2 linked regions of the Variovorax paradoxus genome follow. The protein of the gene in region 1 binds, or shares a complex with, the protein of each later gene. Links are inferred from orthologs where the notes say so. Each region holds a gene or a part of one and is shown in the gene's direction. Other genes may lie near its edges. The genes, in order: sbcB and ssb.

Region 1 (12,170 bases):
GACGTGGTCAATTTCATTGCCCACGGCATCAAGAAGAGCGATCCGCCGGAAGCCGTCAAGGGCAGCGGCGAAGCGCCCCAGGGCGAAGGTGAAGAGGGCGGTGGCGAACGCAACGAGAAGGCCTCGCCGCTCGAGCAGTTCACCCAGAACCTCAACCAGCTCGCCAAGGACGGCAAGATCGATCCGCTGATCGGCCGTGAGTACGAGGTCGAGCGCGTCATCCAGATCCTGTGCCGCCGGCGCAAGAACAATCCGCTGCTCGTGGGCGAGGCCGGCGTGGGCAAGACCGCGATTGCGGAAGGCCTGGCATGGCGCATCACCCAGGGCGACGTGCCCGAGATCCTCGCCGAGGCGCAGGTCTACTCGCTCGACATGGGCGCGCTGCTGGCCGGCACGAAGTACCGCGGTGACTTCGAACAGCGCCTGAAGGGCGTGCTCAAGTCGCTCAAGGACAAGCCGAACGCCATCCTGTTCATCGACGAAATCCACACCCTGATCGGTGCGGGCGCCGCCTCGGGCGGCACGCTCGATGCGTCGAACCTGCTCAAGCCGGCGCTCTCCAGCGGCCAGCTCAAGTGCATCGGCGCCACCACCTTCACGGAATACCGCGGCATCTTCGAGAAAGACGCGGCCCTGTCGCGTCGTTTCCAGAAGGTCGACGTGGTCGAGCCGTCGGTGCAGGAAACCGTCGACATCCTCAAGGGCCTGAAGTCGCGCTTCGAGGAACACCATGGCGTGAAGTACGCCGTGGCGGCGCTGCAGGCCGCGGCCGAGCTCAGCGCCAAGTACATCAATGACCGTCATCTGCCCGACAAGGCGATCGACGTCATCGACGAGGCCGGCGCCGCCCAGCGCATCCTGCCGCCGAGCAAGCGCAAGAAGACCATCAGCAAGACCGAGGTCGAGGAAATCGTCGCAAAGATCGCGCGCATTCCCCCGGCCAACGTCAGCAACGACGACCGCAGCAAGCTGCAGACGATCGAGCGCGACCTCAAGAGCGTGGTGTTCGGCCAGGACAAGGCACTCGAAGTGCTGGCCTCCGCGGTCAAGATGGCACGTTCGGGCCTGGGCAAGGGCGACAAGCCGATCGGCTCGTTCCTGTTCTCGGGTCCCACGGGCGTCGGCAAGACCGAAGCGGCGAAGCAGCTGGCTTACATCATGGGCATCGAGCTGATCCGTTTCGACATGTCGGAGTACATGGAGCGTCACGCGGTGAGCCGCCTGATCGGCGCGCCTCCGGGCTACGTCGGTTTCGACCAGGGCGGTCTGCTGACCGAGGCTGTCACTAAGAAGCCGCACGCGGTGCTGCTGCTCGACGAAATCGAGAAGGCGCACCCGGACATCTTCAACGTACTGCTGCAGGTCATGGACCATGGCACGCTGACCGACAACAACGGGCGCAAGGCCGACTTCCGCAACGTCATCATCATCATGACGACGAACGCGGGTGCCGAGACCATGAACAAGGCGACCATCGGCTTCACGAACGCGCGGCAGGCCGGCGACGAAATGGGCGACATCAAGCGCCTGTTCACGCCTGAATTCCGCAACCGTCTGGATGCCATCGTCAACTTCAAGGCGCTCGACGAAAACGTCATCCTGCGCGTGGTCGACAAGTTCCTGCTGCAACTGGAAACCCAGCTCAGCGAGAAGAAGGTCGAGGTCACCTTCACCGACAAGCTGCGAAAGCACCTGGCGAAGAAGGGCTTCGATCCGCTGATGGGCGCACGTCCGATGCAGCGCCTGATCCAGGACACGATCCGTCGTGCGCTGGCCGACGAGCTGCTGTTCGGTCGCCTGACCGACGGCGGTCGCCTCGAAGTCGACCTCGACGAGAAGGACGAAGTGCTGCTCGACATCCAGCCGATCCCGAAGAAGGAAGGCAAGTCGAAGCCCGAAGCAGAGGAAGCAGCAACAGGCTGATTCCGCCTCTTCGAGGAACCCCGTCAAAGGCCGGTAGCATTCGCTGCCGGCCTTTTTCTTTGGGCAGGCCCCAAACACTTCGCCTTCATCCGCTTTCGCCTTGATCCTTCCCGAACTCAGCCACGAATGGAAAACCGGCCTCTCCTTGGCGTGGAGCGGCTACATCGCCGTGCTGTCGGTCTGGATCGTGATGCAGAAGCGCGCGCCGGTGTCCACCATGAGCTGGATCCTGTCGCTGGCGCTGCTGCCGTTCGCGGGCTTCATCGTCTATTACTTCCTGGGACCGCAGCGGCTGCGCAAGCAGCGGGTCAAGCGGTTGCGCAGCCGGGCGAGCGCGCATGCGCAGGCCGACCTCGCGCGGTTGCGGGACGCGTCGCAGCATGCGCCGCCGGCGCTGCAGCAGATGGCGCGGCTGGGCACCGCCGCCTGCGGGTTGCCGGTGTCGAGCGCCACGAACGTCGAGTTGCTGTCGGGCGGCGCGCGCACCTTCGACGCCATCTTCGAGGCTGTGCGCGCGGCGCGTGACCACATCCACCTCGAGTACTACATCTTCGAGCCCGACCGCATCGGCACCGCGCTGCGCGATCTGCTGATCGAACGCGCGCAGGCCGGCGTGACGGTGCGTCTTCTGATCGACGCGCTCGGCTCCAAGCGCATCGGCCGCAAGTTCATGGCGCCGATGCTGGCGGCGGGCGTGCAGGTGGCACTGTTCCACGACACCAAGATCGGCCGGCGCCTGCGCCCCGTGACCAACTACCGCACCCACCGCAAGATCGTGGTGTGCGACGGCCGCGTCGGCTTCACCGGCGGCGTGAACATCACCGACGAGGAAGACAAGCGCACGTACCCGGAAGACGCTTACCACGACGTGCACCTGCGCGTCGAAGGCAGCGTGGTGCGCTGGCTGCAGACCACCTTCCTCGAAGACTGGACCTACGCCACCGGCGATGACGTGCGTCGCCTCGACGACACCATGGACCTGCTGCTGCCGCGCGTGGATGCGGGCGACATTCCGGTGCAGATCGTCACGAGCGGGCCCGACAACGCGCTCGAGGCCATCCACCGCATGCACGTCGAGGCGATCCACTCGGCCACGCAGCGTGCCTGGCTCACCACGCCGTACTTCGTGCCGGGCGAGCCCGCGCTGATGGCGCTGACCAGCGCAGCGTTGCGCGGCGTCGACGTGCGACTGCTCGTGCCGCGCCGCAGCGACTCGGCCATCGTGAGCGCTGCGGCGCGTTCGTACTTCGATGAGCTGATGACGGCGGGCGTCAAGGTCTGGGAGTACAAGGCGCGCATGCTGCACTCCAAGACGCTGGTGGTCGACGACCATTGCGCGATGATCGGCACCGCCAATTTCGACAACCGCAGCTTCCGGCTCAACTTCGAGGTCTGTGCCGTGGTCTACGGACCCGCGCTGACCCAGCCGCTGGCGGCGCAATTCGAAACCGATCTGCACAGTTCCGGCGCCGTGCGCGCCCACCGGCCGCAGAGTTTCTGGCGCCGCCTCGGCGACGCCATCGCGCGACTGTTTTCTCCCTTGCTCTGAATGAACCACACCTTTCTCTGGCACGACTACGAAACCTTTGGCGCCGTGCCGCGCCGCGACCGTCCCTCGCAGTTCGCCGCCATCCGCACCGATGCCGAACTCAACGAGGTCGGTGAGCCGTTGATGATCTACTGCAAGCCCGCGCCGGACTACCTGCCCAGCCCCGAGGCCTGCCTGATCACCGGTATCACGCCGCAGATCTGCCTGGAGCGCGGCATTCCCGAGCACGAGTTCGCCGCGCAGATCGAGCAAGCCTTCTCGCAGCCCGGCACCGTCGGCGTGGGCTACAACACGATCCGCTTCGACGACGAGGTCACGCGCTTCCTGTTCTGGCGTAACCTCATCGACCCGTACGCGCGCGAATGGCAGAACGACTGCGGGCGCTGGGACCTGCTCGACGTGGTACGCCTCACCTACGCGCTGCGCCCCGACGGCATCGAGTGGCCGAAAAAAGAAGACGGCAAGCCCAGCTTCAAGCTCGAAGACCTGGCGCGCGCCAACGGCCTGTTGCACGAGTCGGCGCACGATGCGCTGTCCGACGTGCGCGCCACCATCGCGCTGGCCCGGCTCATCCGCGACAAGCAGCCCAAGCTGTTCGACTTCGCCTTCAGCCTGCACAAGAAGGACCGCGTGGCGATCGAACTCAGCCTCCCTGCCATGCGCGAAACCGCCAAGCCTTTCCTCCACGTGTCGGGCATGTTCCCGGTCGAGCGCGGCTGCCTGGCCGTGATGTGGCCGCTGGCCAGCCATCCGACCAACAAGAACGAGCTGCTGGCCTGGGACCTGTCGCAAGACCCGAGCGAGCTGCGCGACCTCGACGCCGAAACGCTGCGCCTGCGCCTGTTCACGCGCACCGCCGACCTGCCCGAGGGCCTGACGCGGCTGCCGATGAAGAGCGTGCACCTGAACAAGTCGCCGATGGTGGTCGGCAACCTGCGCACGCTGGCACCGGCCATGGCCGAGCGCTGGGGCGTCGACATGGACACCGCCATGCGCCACGCCGCCATCGCGCGCGACCTGCCCGACATGAGCGCCATCTGGTCGCAGGTTTTTTCGCGCCCGAAGGAGGCGACGCCCGATGTCGATGAAGACCTCTACGGCGGCTTCGTCGGGAACGGCGACCGCCGGCGGCTGAACCAGCTGCGCGGACTGTCGCCCGAAGGGCTCGCGAAGGAGCGCGTGGCCTTCGACGACGGGCGGCTCGACGAAATCCTCTTTCGCTACCGGGCGCGCAACTGGCCCGAATCATTGAACGAGGAAGAAACCGAGCGCTGGGAAGCGCTGCGCGTGGCGCGCCTGTTCAAGGGCGAGGGCGGGGCGCGCACGATCGAGGCGCTGTTCAGCGAGGTCGATGCGTTGTCCGAGAACGCCGACGAGCGCGGGGAGGAAATCCTCGGCGCGCTGTACGAGTACGCCGAGATGATCGCGCCCGAGGCCTGAAAGACCGAGGTGCCGGCATGAACATCGCCCGCCACAGACTGTCTCGCGCAGGCGTGGCGGGGGCGTTGTTCGCTGCGGTGCTCGCAGGCTGCGCCACGCGCCAGCCCGGCAACTGCGCCACGGGCTTCGAAGCCTTCGAGCGCGACACCCTCTATTTCGGCCGCGCCATCCCCACGGGCGGTCAGGTGTCCGACACCGACTGGGCCGGCTTTCTCGACACCCGCGTGACCCCGGCGTTTCCGCAAGGCTTCACCGTGATCGACGCCGCCGGTCAATGGCGGGCTGCGTCGGGGCAGGTGGTGCGCGAACCTTCGAAGCTGGTCGTGCTGCTGCACCCGCGCGACACGAAGACTGACGCGGCCATCGCCACGTTGATCGACACCTACCGCCAGCGCTTTGCGCAAGAGGCGGTGTTGCAGGAAAGGCAGTCCGTCTGTGCCCGTTTCTGAAGTCGTTCCCACAGTTCGCCGGTTGGTCCCCGCCGACGCGCCGGCCTACCGCGCGCTGATGCTCGACGCCTACGCGCGGCACCCCGAGGCGTTCACTTCCACGGTCGAGGAGCGCGCCAGCCTGCCGCCGGCCTGGTGGGAGACGCGCCTGCGCACGGACGCCGACGCGGCCGAGGTGGTGTACGGCGCCTTCGATGCCGAGGGCGCGCTCATCGGCGCGGCGGGCCTCGGTCGCGAATCGCGGCAGCGCACACGCCACAAGGCCAGCTTGTTCGGCATGGCCGTGGCACCGACGGCGCGGCGCGTCGGCGCCGGACGGCAACTGGTGCTCGCCTTGCTCGCGCATGCGCGCACGCTCGACGGCGTGCGCGTGGTGCAGCTGACCGTGACCGAAGGCAATCGCCCGGCGCAGGCGCTGTACGAGCGCTGCGGTTTCGAGGTCTTCGGCGTCGAGCCGATGGCCAACCTTCTGAATGGTGCGTTCTTGTCGAAGCTCCACATGTGGTGCGACCTCGACACTGCACCGCCTGCGATTTAAGCGTCTCGCTCGCGCACCATCAGCAGCGCGGGTCCGTCGGGCGTGACCACTTCGCCCAACGCGCGGAAGCCGGCCTTGGCGTAGCTGCGGATCGCGCGTGCGTTGCGTGGTGACGGATCGGTCTGGATGCGCGTCACGGCCGGGTCGGCGAACAACTGGTCCGCGAAGGCTCGAACCATCGCGCTGCCGAGGCCGCGATTCAATTGGTCCGCCTGCGCGAGGAACTGGTCGATGCCGCGCGCGCCCGGGTCGCGTTCGTCTTCCCACCAACCATCGCCCGAACCCATCACCACGTAAGACTGGATGAACCCCAGCGGCTGCCCATCAAGCAGCGCGATGTAGCCGCGCTCGGGCGAGTCGGGCGCCAGCATCGGCGTGAAGTCGGCCTCGACCTCGTCGAGCGTGGGCACGGGCGTCCACCACTCGGCCACGTGCGGGCGGCACAGCCAGTCGTGGAGCATCGCGAAATCGGTGGCGTGTAGCGGTCGGAACGAAATCGAATGCATGGCGGGAGTCCTATCGGCAAAGCCGGTCGGCAATGTCCTGCGCCAGCGACGCGATGGTCAGCGGCGCGCAGCCTTCGGCGTTGTTGCTCACGGTGACGAAGGCGTTCTGCCCGGCGCCCGTGGTGCCGGCGATCACCTTGGCCAAGGCTGCGCGCGTTTCGGGGTCGGGGTCGAGCACCTTGTCGAAAGGGCCGTAGAGCTTCTCGGCGTCTTCGTAGCCGAAGCGGCCGTGGCGGCGGTGCAGGTTCCAGCGGCACACGAGCGGTCCGGGCCACAGCGCGCGCAGCATCGGCAACTGGTCTTCGATGGGCGGCATCTTCGCGTGCAGCCCCATGCAGAAGGTCGCGCCCACGCTGCGCAGCATGTCGGCGAAGGCAGGGCACAGCAGCTGCGGGTCGCGCACCTCGACGGCGAGCACGGCGTCGGGCGCAGTCGGCTTCAGGTCGGGCATCGCCGCCAGCACCGCGCCGATGCGGGCGATCAGCGCGGGCTGGTCGGCCAGCAGGTGCGCGGGAATCGGGCTCAGCTGGAACACCAGCGCGCCGATGCGATGGCCCAGTCCGTCGAGCGCCGGCTGCACGAACTCCTGCAGCGCGATCTCGTGGCTCAGGAACACCGGGTTGGCCTGCGTGCCGCGGCCGCTTTCGTCGCGCACGGTGGCGTCCGTGACGAGGCTCGGGGCCTTCACGACGAAGCGGAAATCGTCCGGCACCATGGCCGCGTAGCGCGCGTACTGGCTGGCGGTGAGGGCGCGGTAGAAGTTGCGGTCCAGGCTCACGGTGCGAAGCAGCGGGTGCTGCGCGAGCGCCGACAGGCCGTTCTTCGAGAGCACGGCTTCGGCGTAGTCGCCATCCCAGACCAGGCCGGCCCAGCCGGGGTAGCTCCACGACGAAGTGCCCAGGCGCAGTTGCGGCGGCAACTCGGCGGCGAGGGCGACCAGTGACGCGTCGGGTGCCACGGGCTTCACGGTCGCGCCGCGCGATTTCTTCGGCGAAGGCGCCGGCGCCTCGGCCGCTTCGTTCACCTGGGTCGGGCGCGGAAGTTCGGGGAGATCGGAAAAGAGGGAGTCCTGCACGTCAGCCATGTTTGGGTCGGCATTTTCGGCCAAGCGGGGAGGCCTGTCGGCGCCGGGCACAATCCGCGCCATGACACAGTGGTTGCGTACGCGGGGTGGTTGGTGGCTGGCGTGGGGGGTGCTCACGGCCGCCGGGGCCGTGTGGTTCGCGCGCGCCGAGCTGACGCAGCTCCAGCAGGATTTCGAGACCGATGCGCGCATCGCGCACAGGCTCATGAGCCAGCAAGTGGTGCAGTACGACGCCGTGCTGGCCACGCTCGCGCTGCTCGAGCCCAACGCCGGCGCCGACTACCCGGAGCGGCGCCTGCCGTCGGTGTACTCGTCGATCCTGCGCGTGCAGCGGCGCGCGGCCGACGAGCCCTGGCCCGATGCCGAACACGCCGACGCGCTGGCCGCCGCAGAGGCCCGCTCGCGCGCCGAGCGCCGCGCCGACCTGGCCGTGCTCGACCTGCCGCATGGCCGCTACCAGCTCGTGATCGGCTCCGAGCCGCTCAGCTACGCGCTCGAGATCGACCTCGTCGGCTCGGTGCCCTGGCGCGACTGGCCGATGAACCCGCAGCGCAGCCCCGTGCGCCTGATCCTGCAACGCGACGGCCAGCAACTGGTGCTGCAACCCGGCCAATCGGCCGAACATGGCTGGCGCTACAGCCTGAGCAAGGCGCTCGCGTCGCCGAGCCAGCCCTTCGAATTGGTGGCCGAGCGCCAGGTCGGCTGGGCCGAGCTGCCGTGGCGCGCCATTGGCGGCTGGGCCGTGGCGGTGGCGCTGTTGCTGGCCGGCCTCTGGGCCGCGCAGCGCCAGCGCATCGCTCGGCGCCGCGCCGAAGAGCTGCTGCGCCTGGGCCAGGTCGCACGGCTCAATGCGCTGGGCGAGCTGTCGGCCGGCTTGGCGCACGAACTCAACCAGCCACTCACGGCCGTGCTGGCCAACGCGCAGGCCGCGCGCCGCCTGCTCGACGACGACCCGCCCGACCTCCCCACCGCGCGCGACGCGATGGGGCAGGCCGTCGAGCAGGCCCGCCGCGCGGCCGGCGTGGTCGGCCGCCTGCGCCGCGTGATCGAACGCCCCGAGGCCGGTGGCGACGTGAAGCCGCTGGTGCTGCAGGAGGTGGTGCGCAGCGCCATGCACCTGCTGGCGCCCGAGTTCGCACGCCATGGCGTCGCGGCCCAGTTCGACGCCAGCGCGCAGGCGCCCGTGCGCGTGCAGGCCGAGGCCGTGGCGCTGGAGCAGATCGTGCACAACCTGCTGATGAACGCGACGCAGGCGCTCGACCTCGTGCCTGCGGCCGAGCGGCGCCTCGTGGTCTCGGTCGGTCGCAACGGCGAGGAGGGGGTGCTGACCGTCACCGACAACGGCCGCGGCATCGCGCCCGAGGCGCTGCCGCGCCTGTTCGAACCCTTCTTCAGCACGCGCGAAGGCGGCCTGGGCCTCGGCCTGAGCCTGAGCGAAACGCTGGCCAGCGGCATGGGCGGCAGCCTGAGCGCGGCCAACGCCTCGCCGCGCGGCGCGCGCTTCACTTTGCTGCTGCCGCTGGTGGCACCCTCCACATGAACACGTTGACCGCCACCGCCGACCAGCCCCAATCGCCCCTGATCCACCTGATCGACGACGACCAGGCCGTGCGCGACAGCCTCTCGCTGCTGATCGGCACGGTCGGCCTGCGCGTGCAGGGCTGGGCCGATCCGCAGGCCTTCATCGACGGCTTCGACCGCGCGAGCGTCGGCGCCATCGTGCTCGACGTGCGCATGCCCGGCATCAGCGGCCTCACGGTGCTCGACCGGCTGGTGGCGCAGGGCGTTGACCAACCCGTGATCATGCTGACCGGCCACGGCACGGTCGAGATGTGCCGCCGCGCCTTCAAGGCCGGCGCGGCCGAGTTCCTCGAGAAGCCGGTGGACGACGAGCAGCTGCTCGAAGCCCTGCAGCAGGCCGTGCGCCAGCATGTGCGCACGCGCGAGCGCTCGCAGGCCGACAACGCGGCGCGCGAGCGGGTGGCGCAGCTGTCGGAGCGCGAGCGCGAGGTGCTGGCCTTCATCGTGCAAGGGCTCACCAACAAGGAGATCGCGCGCGTGCTGGCGCTGTCGCCGCGCACCGTCGAGACCCACCGCGCGAACCTGTTCGCCAAGCTCGATTGCGATTCGCTCGCGCAGCTGATCCGGCGCTATGCCGTGCTGGCGTCGAGTGCAGGGGAAGAGGGCGCTCCGTAGAACTACGGAGTGCCGGGCGTAGCCGTACGAATGGCCGCGGCGGGCCGTATTTTTTACAGTGACACCGTGGTCGGCACAGGCCGGCACGAACCCTCTCATCACTGGAGAAAAAACACATGCAATCGATCATCCGCGTGGGCGGCCTCGCCGTTCTGCTCGCTGCTTCCGTCGCCCAGGCCCAGACGCCGGCCCCCGCTGTTCGCACCGAGAAGAACATCTCGCTTGCGCTGGCCAACCAGATTGCCGCAGAAACCGTGGCCGCTTGCGCCGCCAACGGCTACAACGTCGCCGCGACCGTGGTCGACCGCGCCGGCCTCGTGCGCGCCGTTCAGCGTGCCGACAATGCCGGCCCGCACACGCTGGCATCGAGCGAACGCAAGGCCTGGACCTCGGCTTCGGCCAAGAGCCCCACGCAAGCCATGATGGAAGGCGCCCAGAAGAACCCCGGCGCCGCCAACCTCGTCTACCTGCCGGGCTTCCTGCTGCTGGGCGGCGGCGTGCCGATCAAGTCGGGCAACGAAGTGATCGGTGCCGTGGGCGTGGGCGGTGCGCCGGGCGGCCACCTCGACGAGCAGTGCGCCAACGCCGCGCTCGAGAAGGTCAAGGGCCAGCTCTGATGACGGCGCGCGGTCTCTGGTCGGCGGTGCTCGCCGCCGCAATCGGCTGGAGCGCCGCGCCCGGTGCGGCGGCCCAGGTGCCGCCGCTGGCTGCCGAAGTGCTGGCCTACGAAGGCCTGCATCGCGCGGCCTGGCACGGCGATCTGCCGAAGCTCAAGAGCCTGATCGCCTCCGGCGCCAGCCTCGATGTGCGTGACGCACGCGGCCGCACGCCGCTGCAGGTCGCCACCTATGCGCGCCAGCGCGACGCCGTGAAGCTGCTCGCCAAGGCGGGCGCGAACCTCGACCTGTTCGAAGACGATCGCTACGACGCCGTGACCATCGCGTCCGTGGCCGACGACGTGACCACGCTCACGCTGTTGCTGCAACTGGGCGCCAAGCCCGGACAGACCACCAGCCGCTACGACGGCACCGCCTTGATTGCCGCCGCGCACCTGGGGCACGACGAGGTCGTGCGCCGGCTGGTCGCAGCGGGTGCGCCGCTGGACCACGTGAACAACCTGCACTGGACGGCGACGATCGAATCGATCGTGCTCGGCGACGGCGGTGCACGCCACCAGCGCACCCTGGCCGCATTGATCGCCGGCGGCGCCAACCTGCAACTGGCCGACCGCCAGGGCCTCACGCCGCTGCAACTGGCGAAGGCGCGCGGCTACAAGGAGATGGTGAAGCAGCTGGAAGCGGCACGCGCCAAGTAGCCTGTCGCATCGGAGTCTGGGGCGACTCGGGGACAATCGGACCTCCCCACGAGGAACCCGCCCCATGTACATGCCTCCGCAGTTCAACGCCAAGGACCCGGCCGTCGCGCTGGGCCTGATGCGCGCGCATCCCTTTGCCAACCTGATCTCGAACGACGACGAGGGCTTGCCCTTCGTCACCCATCTGCCCATCGTGGCCGAGCCGCGCGAGGGCGATGCGCTTGTGTTGCTGGGGCATTGCGCCAAGCCCAATCCGCACTGGCGCTACCTGCAGGCGCGACCGCGCGCAGTCGTGGTCTTCCAGGGCCCCCACGCTTATCTTTCGCCTTCGGTCTATCCCGACCTGGCGCGGGTGCCGACCTGGAACTACCTCGCGGTCCATTGCACCGTCGAAGCCCGGCTCGTCGAGACGCCCGAGGCCAAGGACGTGTTGCTCAAGAAGCTCATCGGCGACCACGAGCCGGCCTACGCCCAGCAATGGAAAGACCTCGGCGAGGAGTTCCAGCGAAAGATGCTGGCCGGCATCATGGGCTTCGAGCTGCACGTGACGGCGCTGCAATGCAAGATCAAGCTCAACCAGCACCGGCCCGAATCGCATGCGGCGATGGGCGAGGTCTACCGCGCCGGTTCTCCGGACGAGCAGGCGCTGGCCGTGTGGATGGAGCGGCTCGGCATGGTCGCCGCAACGGAAGCGCGCTGAGATGCGGATGTTCGGCTTGATCGGCCTCGTGCTGGCGCTGGTCGTCGTCGGCCTGCTGGCGAAGCAGCAGTTGTCGCGTCCCACTGCGGCGACCGCCACGCAACCGGCTGCGGTCGATGCGCGCGCGCAGGCGCAGCAGGTCCAGCAACAGGTCAAGGACGCCCTCGACGCCGCGGCCCAGGCCCGGAAGATGCCCGATGACAACTGAGCCGGTCGCATCACCATCGGACGCGCACTGGATGGCGCTCGCGCTGCAGGAAGCGCAGCGCGCAGCCGATGCGGGCGAGGTGCCGGTGGGCGCGGTGCTGGTGAAGGACGGGCAGGTCATCGCGACCGGCCGGAACACCCCCGTGGCGCAACACGACCCGAGCGCGCACGCCGAGATCAACGCATTGCGTGCCGGCGCCACTGCGCTCGGCAACTACAGGCTCGACGGCTGCGAGCTGTTCGTCACGCTCGAGCCCTGTGCG
Region 2 (15,955 bases), 4.4 Mb from region 1 along the record:
GTGGCTCAGTTCGAAGATCGCCATGCGCGGGGGCTCGCCGCCGTTCGCGGCCACGTGGCCGGTGTCGTCCACCAGGAACACATTGCGCGCCTCGCGCCGCAGCCGCGAGCCGCCGCAGTCGGGGCAGGGCTGCTGGTTGCGAAAGCGTGCGAGGTCTTCGCGCACCATCACCGAATCGGTCTCGCGGTAGCGCCGCGTCATGTTCGGGATGATCCCCTCGAAGGGGTGCTTCTTCGTGAGCTTCTTGCCCGCGAAGTTGCCCGATTCCATGGTGTAGTTGAACTTGATCTCTTCAGCGGCCGAGCCATGCAGCAGCACCTGCTGCACCGAGGCCGGCAGCGATTCGAAGGGCGCGTCGACGTCGAACTTGTAGTGCTTGGCGACGCTCTCGACCATGCTGAAGTAGTAGCCGTTGCGGCGGTCCCAGCCCTTGATGGCGCCGCTGGCGATCGACAGCGACGGAAACGCCACCACGCGCACCGGGTCGAACACCTCGCGGTGGCCCAGGCCGTCGCAGCTGGGGCAGGCGCCCACGGGCGAATTGAACGAGAACAGGCGCGGTTCGAGCTCGGACAGCGAGTAGTGGCAGATCGGGCAGGCGAACTTGGCGTTGAACAGGTGCTCCTTGTCGGCCGCACCCTCGGCGCCCAGCTCCAGCGCAATGGCGCGGCCTTCGGCCAGGCGCAGCGCGGCCTCGAAGCTCTCGGCCAGGCGCTGCTGCATGTCGGGGCGCGCGCGCAGGCGGTCGATGACCACGTCGATGTCGTGCTTCTCGGTCTTCTTGAGCTTGGGCAGGTCGTTGTATTCGTAGGTTTGCCCGTCGACGCGAAAGCGCACGTAGCCGGCCGCCTGCATCTCGGTGAAGAGCTCGAGGAACTCACCCTTTTTCTCGCGCGCCACGGGCGCCAGGATCATCAGGCGGGGCTCGTCGGGCAGCGCCAGCGTGGCGTCGACCATCTGCGAGACCGTTTGTGCCTGCAGCGGCAGGTGGTGGTCGGGGCAGAAGGGCGTGCCGGCGCGGGCGTACAGCAGGCGCAGGTAGTCGTGGATCTCGGTCACCGTGCCCACGGTGGAGCGCGGGTTGTGGCTGGTGGCCTTCTGCTCGATGCTGATGGCGGGCGACAGCCCCTCGATCACGTCGACATCGGGCTTGTCCATGAGCTGCAGGAACTGCCGCGCATAGGCCGAGAGGCTTTCCACGTAGCGCCGCTGCCCTTCGGCATACAGCGTGTCGAACGCCAGGCTCGACTTGCCCGAGCCCGACAGGCCGGTGATGACCACCAGCTTGTTGCGCGGAATGTCGAGGTCGACGTTCTTCAGGTTGTGGGTGCGCGCGCCGCGGATGCTGATGCGCTGCTGTGCGAGCAGCGCGCCAAGGTAGGCGTCGCGTTCCGGGGTGTCTTCAGGGGTGGGTGAATTCAAGGGGTGCGGTCGTCCGAGGGCAACCGGACATGATAGAGGGGCTGGCCCCGTCTGTCATGGCGAAGGGCTGGACGGCGCAGAAGCAGCAGGGGCGTCCGGTGCGGGCGGCCGCACCGGCTTGGAGGCGGCGATGGCGCGTCCCACCATGAATTCGGCCAGGGTTTCGTACAACGGCCGGCTGATCATGCGCGAGACCAGGCTGGCCAGCAGCGCGGCGGCCATCAGGCTCAGCACCATGGCGTGGCCGTCGACCATCTCCATCACGATGATGAAGGCCGTGAGCGGCGCCTGCGTCACAGCGGCCAGGAAGCCGGCCATGCCCATGGCGATCAGCGCCGGACCGAGGTCGCTGCTGGCCAGCCGGGCCACGGCGTCGCCGATGCCCGCGCCGATCGACAGCGAGGGCGCGAAGATGCCGCCCGGCACGCCGCACCAGGCCGTGAGCCAGGTGGCGACGAACTTCAGCACGGTGTACAGCGGCGTGAGCTCGTCGTGGCCCTGCAGCATCTGCTTGACCGCCTCGGAGCCTGCGCCGAAGGTCGCGCCGCCCGTGACCAGCCCGATGACCGCGATGGCCAGCCCGCCGGCCGCCGCGAAGCGCACCGGGAAGCGCGCGCGCCAGCGGTTGAGCCGCCCGGGCGCGCCGGTCAGCGAGGCGCTCAGCAGTCGCGCGAACAGCCCGCCCGCGGCGCCGCTGAGCAGCGCCACCAGCAGGCCGGGGCCGAGCGCGTCCCAGCCCAGCCGGGGCACGCGGATCACGCCGAAGTAGCTGGCATTGCCGAACACCGAGACCGCCACCAGCCCCGCCAGCACGATGGCCGTGATGATCAGGCCGCTGGAGCGCGCCTCGAGCCGGCCCGACAGCTCCTCGATGGCGAACACCACGCCCGCCAGCGGTGCGTTGAAGGCCGCCGCGATGCCGGCCGCGCCGCCGGCCACCAGCAGTGCCCGCCCGTCGATCGGCGTCTGGGGCGACAGCCAGCGCCGGGCGTGCTGCATGACCCCGGCCGCCACCTGCACCGACGGGCCCTCGCGCCCGATCGACAGCCCGGCGGCAAAGCCCGCCACGCCCAGGCCGATCTTGGCGACGGTGAGACGCAGCGAGGCAAACAGGAAGCGGCGCTCCTCGGGCAGCGCCGGATGCAGCGCCGCCTTGATCTGCGGAATGCCCGAGCCGCCCGCGCCGGGGAAGAAGCGCAGCGTGCACCAGACGATACCGGCGGTGATTGCCGGCGTGGTCAGTAGCACCGCCCAGGGCCAGGCGGCGTAGAAGCGGTGGAAGGCGCCGAAGACCCAGTCGCTGGCGAGCGTGAAGCCCACCACGAACAGCCCGGCCGCAATGGCGTAACCCAGCACGATGGCCCGGTCGAGCCAGATGCGCCCGCTGGACAGCTCGGCGCGCAGGTGTTCGAGGAAGTCGGGCTCGTGGTTCATCGGGCGGGCGGGGGAGGGTGTTCATTCTGGCATCGGCCGGGGCGCCAGGCTGTAGGCCGGGGACACCGGACGCCCGGGCGGGCGCCGGCGTCCGTTCAGGCAGAATGGAGGGTTCCTCTCAACCTCCTCCTTCATCTACTTATCAGGGGCAGTGCATATGGCATCGGTCAATAAAGTCATCGTCGTCGGCAACCTGGGGCGCGACCCCGAAATGCGGACCTTCCCGAGCGGCGATCAGGTCGCAAACGTCACCGTGGCCACCACCGATCGCTGGAAAGACAAGCAAAGCGGTGAGATGCGCGAAGCCACCGAATGGCACCGCATCGTGTTCAACGGCCGCCTGGCCGAAATCGCCGGCCAGTACCTGCGCAAGGGCTCGCAGGTGTACGTCGAAGGCTCGCTGCGCACGCGCAAGTGGACCGACAAGGACGGCATCGAAAAGTACACCACCGAAATCCGCGCCGACCAGATGCAGATGCTGGGCAGCCGCCAGGGCCAGGGCGGCCCGTCGGGCGGTCCGGAGGACGACGGCGGCTACTCGCAAGGCGGTGGTGGCGGCGGTTATTCGCAGGGTGGCGGCGGTGGCGGTGGCGGTTACGCCCCGCGTGCCCCCGCAGCAGCCGCACCGCGCGCGCCGGCACCGGCACCGCGCCAGGCTCCGGCCAAGTCGTCGTCGGGCTTCGACGACATGGACGACGACATTCCGTTCTGAAGCAGACTTTTCGCGTGGGTCAACAAAGGCTCGCTCTTTCGAGGGCGGGCCTTTTTTTCATTTGTCGAAACTCGCGAGGCCTTCGGATTGCCCTCAGGCGGCGTCGCGGATGGGCTGCAGAGGCACCACGGACAACACGTCGTTGAGCTCGTCGAGCGTGAAAGGCTTGCGCAACCATGCACACCCGGGCAGGGCCGTCGTGGGCGACGCATTGCCCGATGCGAACACGACGGGAATGCGTTCGATGGCCAAAATGCTCTCCGTCAGGTCGCGACCCGACAGGCCCGGAAGACCGACGTCGAGCAGCAGCAGATCGAAGGCGCCCGGCAAGTAGCGCGTCATCGCCGATTCGGCACTCGTCACGCCGGTGGCCCAATGGCCCAGCGCCTGCACCGCGGCGATCGTCGTGGCCAGGGCGTCTGCATCGTCCTCCACGACGAGGATGCGCAAGGGTCGACCGTCGGCCGGGGCTGTTTCGATGGACGGCGCCGGGACGTCGAAGGAGGGCGCATTGGCGCTGCTGGGAGAGCCAGCTGCGGCGTCAAACGAGAATTGGGTGGTCGCGCTCATGTCGGGAAACGGACGCGCCGCACTGACGGGCAGGGCCGGCGATTCTGTTTGTGTCTGTGGAGTGAAGAACAGAAACAAACTACACCGCCAAAGCAAACGCTTGTGTCAGACAGCCACCCATGTGTCTGAAAGTTGGCGAGGAGGTTGGCTTGCTTTACGGCAGGCAGCGTGTGGGCAATTGCGCGTTCCCGAACCCGACGCGCTTTTGTTTTCCCCCTCCACAAACGGCTTTGCGCCCCATTCCGCTTCAATTGTTTCGAATCTGTGAACACCGTGGTTCGTTTCGCTACGGGTTTTTACCTAGATGACGGCGCACAATTCATCTCACGGACCAGCCCTCAAAGCTGATCTGGGTGAACAGGGCCCCGAGCGAGGTGGCCGCCCTCCGAAAAAGAACAGAGGGGCGGTGACCCACCCAAGACCGGTTCGACATCCAAAGCAAGAACTTGAACTGAATTGAAGAAGGAAGAAATCCAAATGACCGCCTCGAAGATCCTCTCCGCCGTTGCTGTTGCCCTGATGGCCGTTGCCGGCGCCGCCCATGCCGAAAGCTATGAAGGCGTGCATCAACTGACCTCGGCCGCCAGCCGCGCCGACGTCGCTGCCCAAGCCGTCGTGGCCGCACACAGCGCCAACCCGTACGCCACCGGCGCCAATGCAGGCCCCGCGCAAGTGATCGTCTCGTCGACCAGCCGCGCTGCCGTCCGTGCCGATGCCGTCGCCGCTGCACACAGCGCCGACCCGTACGCCGAAGGTGCTTCGTCGGGCGTGGCCCCGATCGTTGCCAGCACCATCGACCGCGCTGCGGTTCGCGCCGCCGCCCGCGCTGCTGCCCACGGCGACGCACTGCCGCTGTAAGCGGTCCGAACGGCTCGCCGATGCACTCGGCGAACGCTTCAGGTCTTCATGAAAGCCGGCCCTGCCAACGCAGGGTCGGCTTTTTTCATGGGCCATGACCGTGAAATCTTGGCCGAAAGTCACATTGCCTTGGCCTTGCGCATCCCTCATGATTTGGGCGCGGGAGGGACGGCCGCCAGAGCGCATGCTTTCGCATTAACGCAGCGCCGCGGTGCGGACACGCGAGAATCGAGCGTCGTTCCGACCGCGAAAAATGAAAGCATGACCCGTCGCCAACCAAGCGACGACCCACTACGCATGGCCCTCACTCTCGACCCCGAAGACACGCGCGGACGCATCCACGACCTGGTGTGGAGCGGCTTCCACGCCGATGCCGACATCGGCTGGATGATCACCGACGAGTACCTCGATCCCGATGAGCTCACGCCCGAGGACCGCGCCTGGATCAAGGCCGAGACCACGCGCGCCTGCGCCGCCAAGCGCGCCGCCGAGGCGCAGTGGCCCGCGCAGACCGAGTACGACCGGCTCGACGCCGTGTTCGCCCAATTGCGCAGCGAGAACATCATCGCCCTGCACCGCGCCGGCAACACGCTGTCCGACGGTCACGACGACGTGCGCGAGCAGTGGCGCGCGGCCGGAAGGCTCGAGTCGGGCATTCGCGGCTGCTGCTTCTATCACGCACAGGATCTCGATGGCGCCGTGCACAACGGCCGCCTCTACCTTGCCTTCAGCGGCGGCATGATCCCCGAGATCGCGCAGCGCGAAGCCAACACCGTCGTGGTCGGCCATCGCATCGTCGAGCTGCTGCGCGACGCCGGCTTCGGCGCGCAATGGAGCGGCAACATCAACGAGCGCATCGAAGCCGACCTCGGCCAATGGCGCAAGCGAGGCCCCACCGCGTGAGCGTGCAGGCCTGGCAGCCGCCGCGCCGCATCGATGCGATCGACTTCTGGCTGCGCTCGCGGCTGCTCGCCACGGCCCACGCCCTGCGCGAAACCCTGCGGCCCTCGGCCCGCCGCTGGCCCTGCGGCCAACACGCACTGGCCGATGCGCCGGTGCTTGCGCAGTACCGAACCCCGCTGTGGTCCGACGGCCGTGCCGACGAATTCCCCTTGGTCGCCGGCAAGGTGCAGAACCTGCGCGTGGCGCGATCTGCTTTCGACGCCATCGAGGTGCCGGCCGGCGAAGTGCTGAGCTTCTGGCGCCAGCTGGGGCGGCCGGCGGCAGGGCGCGGCTTCGTGGTCGGGCGCGAGGTGCGCGGCGGCTGCGTGGTGCCGACGCTGGCCGGCGGGCTGTGCCAGCTGTCGAACGCACTCGCCACCGTGGCTGTGCGCGCGGGCTTCGAGCTGGTCGAGCGCCACGGCCACACGGCGCGCATCGAGCAGGCGGACGCGCCAGACGGCGACGCCATCGATGCAACGGTGTTCTGGAACTACGTCGACCTCAAGTTGCGCGCCAGGCAGGCGTGGCGGCTCGAAGTGGCGCTGACCGACACCGAGCTCGTGGTGCGCATTCGTGCGCGCACGCCGCTGGCGGTGCCCACTGAGCCTGTCACGCTGCGGCGAACGAACGACGACACGGCCACCGCGTTGCCGTTGGCGCGCGGCTGCCTGAGCTGCGACCAGACCGCGTGCTTCCGCCATCGTCCGCCGATCGACGTCGGTCCCGAGGGCCGCACGGCGGTGCTCGTCGATGGCTGGACGCCGGAGTTCGCACGCCACCTGCGCGAGGCGCATCCGCAAGCGCAGCGCATGCAGCCCGTGCCGCTGCGGCTCGCGTTCTGGCGCGTGCCTGCTGCGGGGTGGCATCGCGAGCCTGCGACGAAAGAACAAGTGACCACCGCTTGGGCCGCGAGCCTGCGCCGCGCCGTATGGCAACGGCTCTGGGCGCGGCAGGCGGGCCGGCGCCAAGCCAGCCTGATCGACGGCCAGCGCTGGCTCGCGCAGGCCTTTGCCGCGCGGCTGGTGCCGGCGCACACGCATCTGGTGGTCGAGCAGTCGCTGCTCCCGCATCTGCAGCGCCTCGGCGCGCTCGACGGGCGCCGCATCACTGTGCTGGCCAGCGCCTTGCCGATGGCCGACATCGAACAGCGGCTCGATGCCGCCTCGCAGCGCTGGCCCGGCGATGCGACCTTGCGCGACTTCCGCGCCGATGCATCGCTGGTGCGCGACGAAGCACTGGCGCTCGCACGCGCGGCGGTCATCCTCACGCCGCATGCCGCGGTGGCGCAGGCCATGGCGATGTACGCGCCGCAGGCCACGCTGCAGCGGCTCGATTGGGCACTGCCGCAGGTGAAGGCCACGCATGGCGCGCGCCGAGAACCGCCCGTCGTCGTGTTCGCTGCGAGCGCGCTGGCACGCAAGGGCGCGCGCGAACTCGCTGCCGCACTGCAAGGCTGGCCGTGCCGCCTGCGCGTGCTGGGGTCGCCGTCGGACGACGCGCGGCTCTGGCAGGGCATCGAATCTATTCAACACATGAACTGGCAAGGCGACGGGCTGGCCGGTGCCGCTGTCGTCGTGCTGCCCGCGCACATCGAACACGCGCCGCGCGCGCTGCTGCGCGCCGTGGCGGCGGGCGTGCCGGTGGTGGCATCGACGGCCTGCGGCCTGGCCGGTGTGCCGGGCGTGCACGAGATCGCACCCGGCGACATCGACGCACTGCGCACCGCATTGCAGACCGCCTGCCTGGCCTGAACGGAGAACAACACACGTGGCATCGATCGAACAGGCCCGCGCGGCCCTGGCTTCCCATGGCGCGCTCGCGCCGCAATCTGCCGCCGAGCACTGGCACGGCGAGCTGGCATTGCCCGCCGCCATCGCTACCTTCTACGAACAGGTCGGCCCGCTCGGCGACTGGGTCAACGACCGCGTGGGCTATGCCGGCCTCACGGTGCCGACCACGGGCAACCCGTTCAGCATTCCTGCGCTCTCGCGTCTGTGGCAGCTGCAGGCGGGCTACCGCTGGCACGGCATCACCGGCGAGCGCATTGCCGACTGGCCCGACCATTGGCTGGTGGTGGCCGACCAGGGCGCCGATCCGTTCATCTTCGACCTGCGCACCGGTGCGATCCAGTTCGCGATGCACGGCACGGGCACTTGGCAGGAAGACGAACCGCTCTTCGCCGACATCTTCGAGATGGCCGCCTGCCTGGGCACCATCGGCCAGGTGTGGGACGAAGCGGGCGACGCCATCTTCACCGACGAGGATGACTGCGAGGTCGACCCCGTGCACCGCGCGCGCCTGGTCGAGCGGCTCGTACCGCTGCTGGGCAGCGCCGCGGCGGCCGAGAACATCGTCGACGTGTTCGGCTGGTAAGGGATAAAAGAAAAGACATCCATGAGCATCGACCTGCAGACCCTCAAATGCGGCGAGTGCGGCGGCAGCACGCTGCGCCGCACCGGCCTGAACGAATACACCTGCTCGCACTGCGGCTCGATGTCGCTGGTGGAAGACGACGTGTCCGACCGCCTCGAGCGCGTGCTGCAGCAGGTCAAGCACCACGCCGGCCAGCAGATCGCGGCCGAACAGGCGCTGCGCCAGAAGCAGATGCTGCGCACGATCGGCTTCGTCGTGATCGGCTTTGTCGGCGTGGCGCTGGCCGTCCAGGTCGCGATGCTGCTGTTCGGTTCGGGCAAGCGCAGCGAGGCGCCTTCGGTGGCGCGCGCGATCGTCGACCGCACCATCGCCACCGATGGCCTGAAGCTCTCCGAGCCGCGCCAGGTGCTCGTCGGCGAGCGGCCGAAGCTGCTGGTGCTGGCGCGCAACGAAACCGGTCGACCGCTCGAACGGCCCAGCCTGAAGCTCGTGTTCCATGACGGCGACACGCGGCTGAGCGAGCGCAGTGAATCGCTGCCGATCGACGTGCTGATGCCCGGCGAGTCCGCACCCGTGCTGGTCGACCTGCCGTCTGGCAGGAACGTCACGCGGCAGGACGTGACGGTCGAGAAGCTGTCCGAACCGCGCAGCGCCGCCGACGGGCCGCGCCTGGCGTTCTCGCGCCTGCGGCTGGTGCAGCAGGGCGAGCGCGTGCGCCTGGCCGGCCGCCTCGTGCATGCGGGTGCGCCGGGTGCGCCGGCGTTCGGCAGCATCGAGGCGCTGGTCACGCTGTACGACGACGCGGGCCAGGTGATCGGCACGGGCCGCGGCCACGCGCCGGGCTCCACGCTGGAGCCGGGCGGGCGCGCGGCGATCGATGTCGACCTCAGCCGCTTCGGCCGCGGCGCCGCCATCGCGGCGTGGGACTACCGCATCGGCTATCACACGGTCACGCCTTCGGGGTCGCGCACGACGGTGCTGAGCGCCGACCGCGTGATCCGCACGAGCGGCGCGCCGGAGGTCTTCCACCCCGACCTGCGGCTGAGCACCGAAGACCTGCTGGCCGAGGACAGCGAGCGCTTCGACCCGCGGCAACTCGAACTGCTGCCGCTGGTGGCGGGGCGCAGCACGATCCAGCGGCCGCTCTTCATGACCGAGCTGGTGAACCGCAGCACCGATGCCATCGCCATCACGCCCGGCGCGGTGATCTCACGCTTCGGCGGCAGCACCGCCGACGGCACCACGCGCCTCGACGAGCTGGCCACTCTGTACCCGGGCGAGCGCTTTCCGATCCTGTTCGAGCCGAGGGCCGTGGACCGCATCACGCAGACCCGCGTCGAGTGGAAGCCGATGCGCCGCGCCGCATTGCCCGGCCCGCGCAAGCCGCTGGAGGTGCAGGTGACGGGCACCAAGGCCGGCACCGGCAGCGTGCTGCTCAATTTCAGCCAGCGCTTCACTTACAAGAGCGTCGAGGTCACGGGCACGGTGAAGAACCCCGGCACGGCCATTGCGGCCAAGGTGCGCCTGTGGGTCAGCCTGCGCGACCGCAACGACCAGCTGACCGGCTTCAAGGTGGTCGAGAACCTGCCGGCCATTGCACCGGGGGAGAGCGTGCCGTTCCAGGTCCATGTGACGCAGCACGGCCGCGATTTCGCGAGCGTCGCGACGCTATACCAAACCGAATAGCCCCGTGCGTGACGGCATGGGGCGGTTCGCGCCATGATCGCGCCATGATTCCGCTTTCGATCCTCGACCTTTCCCCGATCACCGAAGGCAGCGATGCCGCGCAGTCGTTCCGCAACTCGCTGTCGCTGGCGCAGCACGGCGAGGCGCTGGGCTACACGCGCTACTGGCTGGCCGAGCACCACGGCATGCCGGGCATCGCGAGCGCGGCCACGGCCGTGTTGCTGTCGTACGTGGGCGCGGGCACCTCCACCATCCGCATCGGTGCCGGCGGCGTGATGCTGCCCAACCACTCGCCGCTGGTGATCGCCGAGCAGTTCGGCACGCTGGAGTCGCTGTACCCGGGGCGCGTCGACCTCGGCCTGGGCCGCGCGCCCGGCTCCGACCAGCGCACCGCGCGCGCGCTGCGGCGCAACCTGGAGTCGGACGCCGACCAGTTCCCGCAGGACGTGATGGAGCTCATGGACTTCATGTCGAAGAACCCGCAGCAGGCCGTGCGCGCCGTGCCCGGCGCGGGGCTCGAGGTGCCGGTGTGGATCCTCGGCTCGAGCACTTTCGGTGCGCAGCTGGCTGCGCACCTGGGCCTGCCGTACGCCTTTGCTTCGCACTTCGCGCCGCAGCAGATCATGCAGGCCATCCAGATCTATCGCGAGACCTTCAAGCCCTCGGCGCAGCTGAGCAAGCCCTACGTGATGCTGGGCTTCAACGTGTTCGCGGCCGACACCGACGAAGAAGCCGAGTTCCGCGCCACCTCGTGGCAGCAGGCCTTCGTGAACCTGCGCAGCGGGCGACCCGGCCGGCTGCCGCCGCCGGTCGAAAACTATCGCCAGAAGGTCGGCCCGGCCGAGAACGCGCTGCTCGACTCGGTGCTGTCGTGCTCGGCGGTGGGCTCGGTCGAGACCGTGAAGCAGGGCGTGGAAGCCTTCGTGGCGCGCACCGGCGCCGACGAACTCATGATCACCTCGCAGGTGTTCGACCACGCCGCCCGGCTGCGCTCCTACGAGCTGCTGGCCGGTGCGTTCGGCCAGAAGAAGTAAGCAAGGCCTCGTCCTAGGCCCGCTTGCGAGCTTCCTCGTCCACGAGGTCTTTCTTCGAGAGCTTGCCCACCGCGGTCTTGGGCAGCTCGGCACGGATCTCGAGCGCGCCGATCATCTCGTGCTTGCCCAGGCGGTTCTTGAGGAAAGACTTGAGCGTGTCGAGCGTGAGTTCTTCCGCGTCGTCTTTCAGTTTCACGAAGGCTTTCGGCGACTGCCCGCGGTAGTCGTCGGGCACGCCGATCACGCAGACCTCGGCCACCGACGGGTGTTCGTACACCGCCTCCTCGAGCACGCGCGGGTACACGTTGTAGCCGCCGCACAGCAGCATGTCCTTGGTGCGGTCGACGATGTACAGGTAGCCGTCGGCGTCCATCTTCGCGACGTCGCCGCTGCGGAAGTAGCCGTCGGCCGTCATCGACTCGGCGGTGGCCTTCGGGTTGTTCCAGTAGCCCTTCATGACGTTCGGGCCCTGCACGCACAGCTCGCCGGGTTCACCGAAGGCGGTCACGTCTTTGGTCGGATCGTCCAGGCTCACGAGCTTGATGCGCACGCGCGGCAGCGGCATGCCGCACGAGCCGGCCTTGCGCACGCCGCGTGCCGGCGTGAAGGTGCCCACGGGCGAGGTCTCGGTCATGCCCCAGCCTTCGTTGAGGTGGCAGCCGGTGAGTTCGAAGAAGCGCTGCTCCACCTCCACCGGCAGCGGCGCGCCGCCCGAGCCGCAGAACTTCAGCGAGCGCAGGTCCATCTCTTTGGCCTTGGGGTGCGAAAGGATGGCGGTGTACATGGTCGGCACGCCGGGGAACACGCTGATCTTGCTGGCCGCGAGTTCGTTCATCACCGCGTCGACATCGAAGCGCGTGTGCAGCACCAGCGCCGCGCCCAGGCGCACGCCCAGCAGCATCGCGGCGCTGAGCGCGAAGATGTGGAACAGCGGCAGCACGACCAGGAAGCGCTCGCCGCCTTCGGCCAGGATCGGTGGTTCGCCGCGCGTCGATTCGTAGTACTGCGCCGAGGCCGACGTGAGGTTGGCGTGCGTGAGCATCGCGCCTTTGGGCAGGCCGGTGGTGCCGCCGGTGTACTGCAGCACGACGATCTCTTCGGCGAGGTCGCCGAGCGGGTAGGTCTGGTGCGTGCCTTCGCTCTGGAGCAGGTCGGTGAAGCGCACATGGCGCGCGTCCACCGGCACGGGGGCGATCTGACCCGCGGCCTGCAACTGCGCCTGCACCTTGTCGCCCGCCGCGCCGTAGTCGCCGAGGCTGCCGACCACCAGCGTCTTCAGGCGCGAGCTGTCGAGCAGGCGCGCCATCAGCGGGTAGAGGTTCACGAGGTCGAGCGTGACGAGGATGTCGGTGCGGCTGTCCTCGATCTTGTGGGCCAGCACGCGCTCGGCGTCGAGCGGCGAGTAGTTCACCACCGTGCCGCCGGCCTTGAGCACGGCGAAGAAGGCGATCGGGTAGTGCGGCGTGTTCGGCAGGTAGAGGCCGACGTGCACGCCCGGCTTCACGCCCAAGTCCTGCAGGCCCTTGGCGGCGCGGTCGACCGCCTCGCCAAGCTGGCGGTAGCTGAGCGACTGGCCCATGAACTCGACGGCCGAATGGTCGGGCCAGCGCGCGACCGCCTCGTCGAGCATCTGCTGCACCGGCTTGACGGGCAGCTCGGCGTCCCAGCGCATGCCGGGCGGGTAGTTGCGCGTCCAGGGGTGGGGTTGTCAGAGGGGAAGGGGTCGCCATGCGTGTGTCTCCGCTGTGTTTCGGGTCACTGTAGCGCCGGCCTTTCGCATCGTGGTGTGGCGGCTGACAAGCCGGCGACACGGGTTTTCCCGATTTCCCACACGCCGGATGCCCCTGTTGCCGGGCTGGGACAATGGCGGGCTTATGGCAAAACAACGGATCGTGGTCGGGCTGAGCGGCGGGGTGGACTCCGCGGTCACCGCGCACCTGCTCAAGCAGCAGGGGCACGAGGTGGTCGGCATCTTCATGAAGAACTGGGAAGACGACGACGACAGCGAGTACTGCTCGTCGAACATCGACTTCATCGACGCCGCCAGCGTGGCCGACGTGCTGGGCATCGAGATCGAGCACGTCAACTTTGCCGCCGACTACAAGGACCGCGTGTTCGCCGAGTTCCTGCGCGAGTACAAGGCCGGCCGCACGCCCAACCCCGACGTGCTGTGCAACGCCGAGATCAAGTTCAAGGCCTTTCTCGACCACGCCATGCGGCTGGGCGCCGAGAAGATCGCCACCGGCCACTACGCCCGCGTGCGCCTGAACGAGGCCACGGGCCGGCACGAGCTGCTCAAGGGGCTCGACAACTCGAAGGACCAGAGCTACTTTTTGCACCGCCTGAACCAGGCGCAGCTGTCGAAGACGCTGTTCCCGGTCGGCGAGCTGCACAAGACCGAGGTGCGCCGCATCGCGGAAGAAATCGGCTTGCCCAATGCGAAGAAGAAAGACTCGACCGGCATCTGCTTCATCGGTGAGCGGCCGTTCCGCGACTTCCTGAACCGCTACATCTCGAAAGAGCCGGGCCCGATCAAGGACGACCGCGGCCGCAAGCTCGGCGAGCACCAGGGCCTGAGCTTCTACACGCTGGGCCAGCGGCAGGGCCTGGGCATCGGCGGCGTGAAGGAGAAGGGTGCACAGCGCGGCGCGGGCGACCATTCGCCCTGGTTCGTCGCGCGCAAGGACGTCGAGAAGAACACGCTGTGGGTGGTGCAGGGGCACGACCATCCGTGGCTGCTGTCGACCGAACTGAAGGCAGACGATGCGAGCTGGGTGGCGGGCGAAGCGCCCGTGGCCGGCACTTACGGTTCGAAGGCGCGCTACCGGCAGGCCGATGCGGCCTGCGAGATGGCCGAGGGCGCCAACGGCGCCTTCAGCCTGCGCTTCGGTGCGCCGCAATGGGCGGTCACGCCGGGGCAGTCGGCCGTGCTGTACGACGGCGAGCGCTGCCTCGGGGGCGGCGTCATCGTCTGAACCGGGCGGCTGGCTGGCCGCTCAGCGCGGCTGGCGCACGCCGTCGTCGGTGTGGATCAGCGACAGCGGGTGGCGCTTGCCGGCGAGGTAGTCCTCGATGCAGCGCAGCAGCAGCGGGCTGCGATGGCGCGCCACGCTGGCGCGGATCTCGTCCACGGTCATCCAGAGCGTGCGCACGATGCCTTCGTCGAGCGCGCGGCCCTCTTCGCGTGCACCGAGTTCGCCGGTGAAGGCAAAGCGCATGTAGGTCACGTCGGGCTGCTCGGCCGAGCGCGCCATGTAGACGCCCAGCAGCGCGGTCGGCGTGAAGGCGTGGGCCGTTTCCTCGAGCGTCTCGCGGATGCAGCCGTCCTCGGGCGACTCGCCGGGGTCGAGGTGGCCGGCGGGGTTGTTGAGCTTCAGGCCGTCGTCGGTCTGCTCTTCGACGAGCAGGAAGCGGCCGTCTTGCTCGATCACCGCGGCCACGGTGACATTGGGTTTCCAGCGTGTGGGCATCGTGGGCGCGAGTCTATCGGCTATCGGCCGATCGCTGCACCCCAGGCGCCGCGGTCGGGAGCGCTTCAGCGCCGGCTGGCGGCGGTCCGCGTGTCCACCTCGATGGTTTCCAGCCGGTAGCCGAGGCCGTAGACGGCCAGCAATAGAAAACCGTTCGAGGGGCGCAGTTCGAGCTTGGTGCGCAACCGCGACACATGGGTGTCGAGCGAGCGCGACAGGGCTTCGATGCCGAGTCCCCAGACGGCCTCGTGCAGGTGCTCGCGCGAGAGCAGGCGCCCCAGGTTCTGGAACAGGAAGAGCGCGAGTTCGTATTCGCGGTTTTTCAGCTCGACTGTGACGCCATGGACCTTGATGGCGCGTGAGGGCGGAAAGAAGTGGTATGGGCCGAACACCAGTTCGGGCTCGTTGCGCGAAGGATAGGAGCGGCGCAGCAGGGCGTTGACGCGGGCCTCGAACTCGATCGGGCGCAGCGGCTTGGCCATGAAGTCGTCGGCACCGACGTTGAGGCCTTCGACCATGTCGGTGTCGCCATGGTGCTCGGTCACGAACAGGATCGGCATGCGGCTCTTGTAGTCCTGCCGGATCGTCTTGACGACGTCGGGGCCGTTCATGTCGGGGAGGCGCCAGTCGAGAACCAGCAGGTCGAAGGTTTCGCGGCGCATGGCGTGAAGCAAGGCCTTGCCGGCAGCGTAGGTGTGGCACTCGTGACCGAGGCTCGCCATGGATTGGTTGATCAGCCGGAGTTGCTCCGGCTCGGTGTCGAGTACTGCGATTCGCATTCCATTCCCTTGTTCCGCCCTGTGCGGGCCTCTATGTGTCCGCAATATGAATCGAAGTGTATCTATCTGCTTCAGGGATTTGGAATGCGAATCGCCATTAATTCACTCAAATTGATTTTATGTATGTGATTCAATCGCTAATTGATGGCAATTGGGCTCAATTGATTTCAATCCAGTGGCGCGAATGGATTCAGCGGCATACGGGTTTCAACCCATGGCGGGCCGCCTGTTTCCGGACATCGCATCGGCGCTCAATTTGCTATCAATTAAGTAGCTGAAAAATCAATACACATGGGCGTTGGACGGCGATATGCATGCGGTATCTTGGCGACAGTGAACGCTTGTAATCTTGCTGTAAGCTCTGCCCGCATTCCGTGCTGCCCCCTTCCCCTGAGGAGAACTCTATGTTGATAGGCGTGCCTGCCGAGACAGCGGCTGGCGAAACCCGAGTGGCCGTGACACCCGAAACGGTGAAGAAACTGGTCGCTTCCGGGCACATCGTTCGTGTTCAGTCGGGAGCCGGCGTTGCAGCCAGCGTCACCGATGCGGCTTACCAGACCGCCGGCGCGGAAATCACAGATCAGGCGGGCGCGTTCTCCGCCGACATGGTGCTCAAGGTGCGCACGCCCAGCGACGCCGAAGCGGCGCAGCTGAAGGCCGGCGCGGTCGTCATCG

Evidence for each region.
Region 2: the proteins of sbcB (region 1) and ssb are in contact, whole or in part, in a crystal structure (PDB 3C94), measured with the Escherichia coli proteins. The link is inferred for Variovorax paradoxus from one-to-one orthologs.

Annotation. Positions count from the first base shown.
Region 1 is NZ_CP045644.1:5,471,211-5,483,380, reverse strand. Bases 2,693-5,692 are described here. They hold sbcB (exodeoxyribonuclease I), read left to right. Parts: upstream 2,693-3,472; coding sequence 3,473-4,912; downstream 4,913-5,692. Other genes in these bases: GFK26_RS25260 (GNAT family N-acetyltransferase), read left to right, coding at 5,384-5,692; GFK26_RS25265 (DUF3574 domain-containing protein), read left to right, coding at 4,930-5,361; cls (cardiolipin synthase), read left to right, coding at 2,693-3,472. Also shown: ATP-dependent Clp protease ATP-binding subunit ClpA, read left to right, coding at 1-1,923; more of cls, read left to right, coding at 2,024-2,692; more of GFK26_RS25260, read left to right, coding at 5,693-5,899; GFK26_RS25255 (GNAT family N-acetyltransferase), read right to left, coding at 5,896-6,405; GFK26_RS25250 (DUF72 domain-containing protein), read right to left, coding at 6,416-7,489; GFK26_RS25245 (ATP-binding protein), read left to right, coding at 7,551-9,029; GFK26_RS25240 (response regulator transcription factor), read left to right, coding at 9,026-9,685; GFK26_RS25235 (GlcG/HbpS family heme-binding protein), read left to right, coding at 9,802-10,302; GFK26_RS25230 (ankyrin repeat domain-containing protein), read left to right, coding at 10,302-11,000; GFK26_RS25225 (FMN-binding negative transcriptional regulator), read left to right, coding at 11,065-11,700; GFK26_RS25220 (hypothetical protein), read left to right, coding at 11,708-11,908; tRNA adenosine(34) deaminase TadA, read left to right, coding at 11,898-12,170. UniProt on the Escherichia coli protein: Degrades single-stranded DNA (ssDNA) in a highly processive manner.
Region 2 is NZ_CP045644.1:1,106,823-1,122,777, reverse strand. What follows is about bases 2,022-4,790. They hold ssb (single-stranded DNA-binding protein), read left to right. Parts: upstream 2,022-3,013; coding sequence 3,014-3,568; downstream 3,569-4,790. Other genes in these bases: GFK26_RS05015 (helicase SNF2), read left to right, coding at 4,616-4,790; GFK26_RS05020 (response regulator), read right to left, coding at 3,662-4,138; GFK26_RS05030 (chloride channel protein), read right to left, coding at 2,022-2,856. Also shown: excinuclease ABC subunit UvrA, read right to left, coding at 1-1,422; more of GFK26_RS05030, read right to left, coding at 1,477-2,021; more of GFK26_RS05015, read left to right, coding at 4,791-4,996; GFK26_RS05010 (DUF6891 domain-containing protein), read left to right, coding at 5,294-5,899; GFK26_RS05005 (VanW family protein), read left to right, coding at 5,896-7,689; GFK26_RS05000 (hypothetical protein), read left to right, coding at 7,706-8,311; GFK26_RS04995 (FxLYD domain-containing protein), read left to right, coding at 8,333-9,997; GFK26_RS04990 (LLM class flavin-dependent oxidoreductase), read left to right, coding at 10,042-11,031; GFK26_RS04985 (long-chain-fatty-acid--CoA ligase), read right to left, coding at 11,045-12,703; tRNA 2-thiouridine(34) synthase MnmA, read left to right, coding at 12,906-14,006; GFK26_RS04975 (NUDIX hydrolase), read right to left, coding at 14,028-14,501; GFK26_RS04970 (response regulator transcription factor), read right to left, coding at 14,567-15,280; GFK26_RS04965 (Re/Si-specific NAD(P)(+) transhydrogenase subunit alpha), read left to right, coding at 15,685-15,955. UniProt on the Escherichia coli protein: Plays an important role in DNA replication, recombination and repair. Binds to ssDNA and to an array of partner proteins to recruit them to their sites of action during DNA metabolism. Acts as a sliding platform that migrates on DNA via reptation.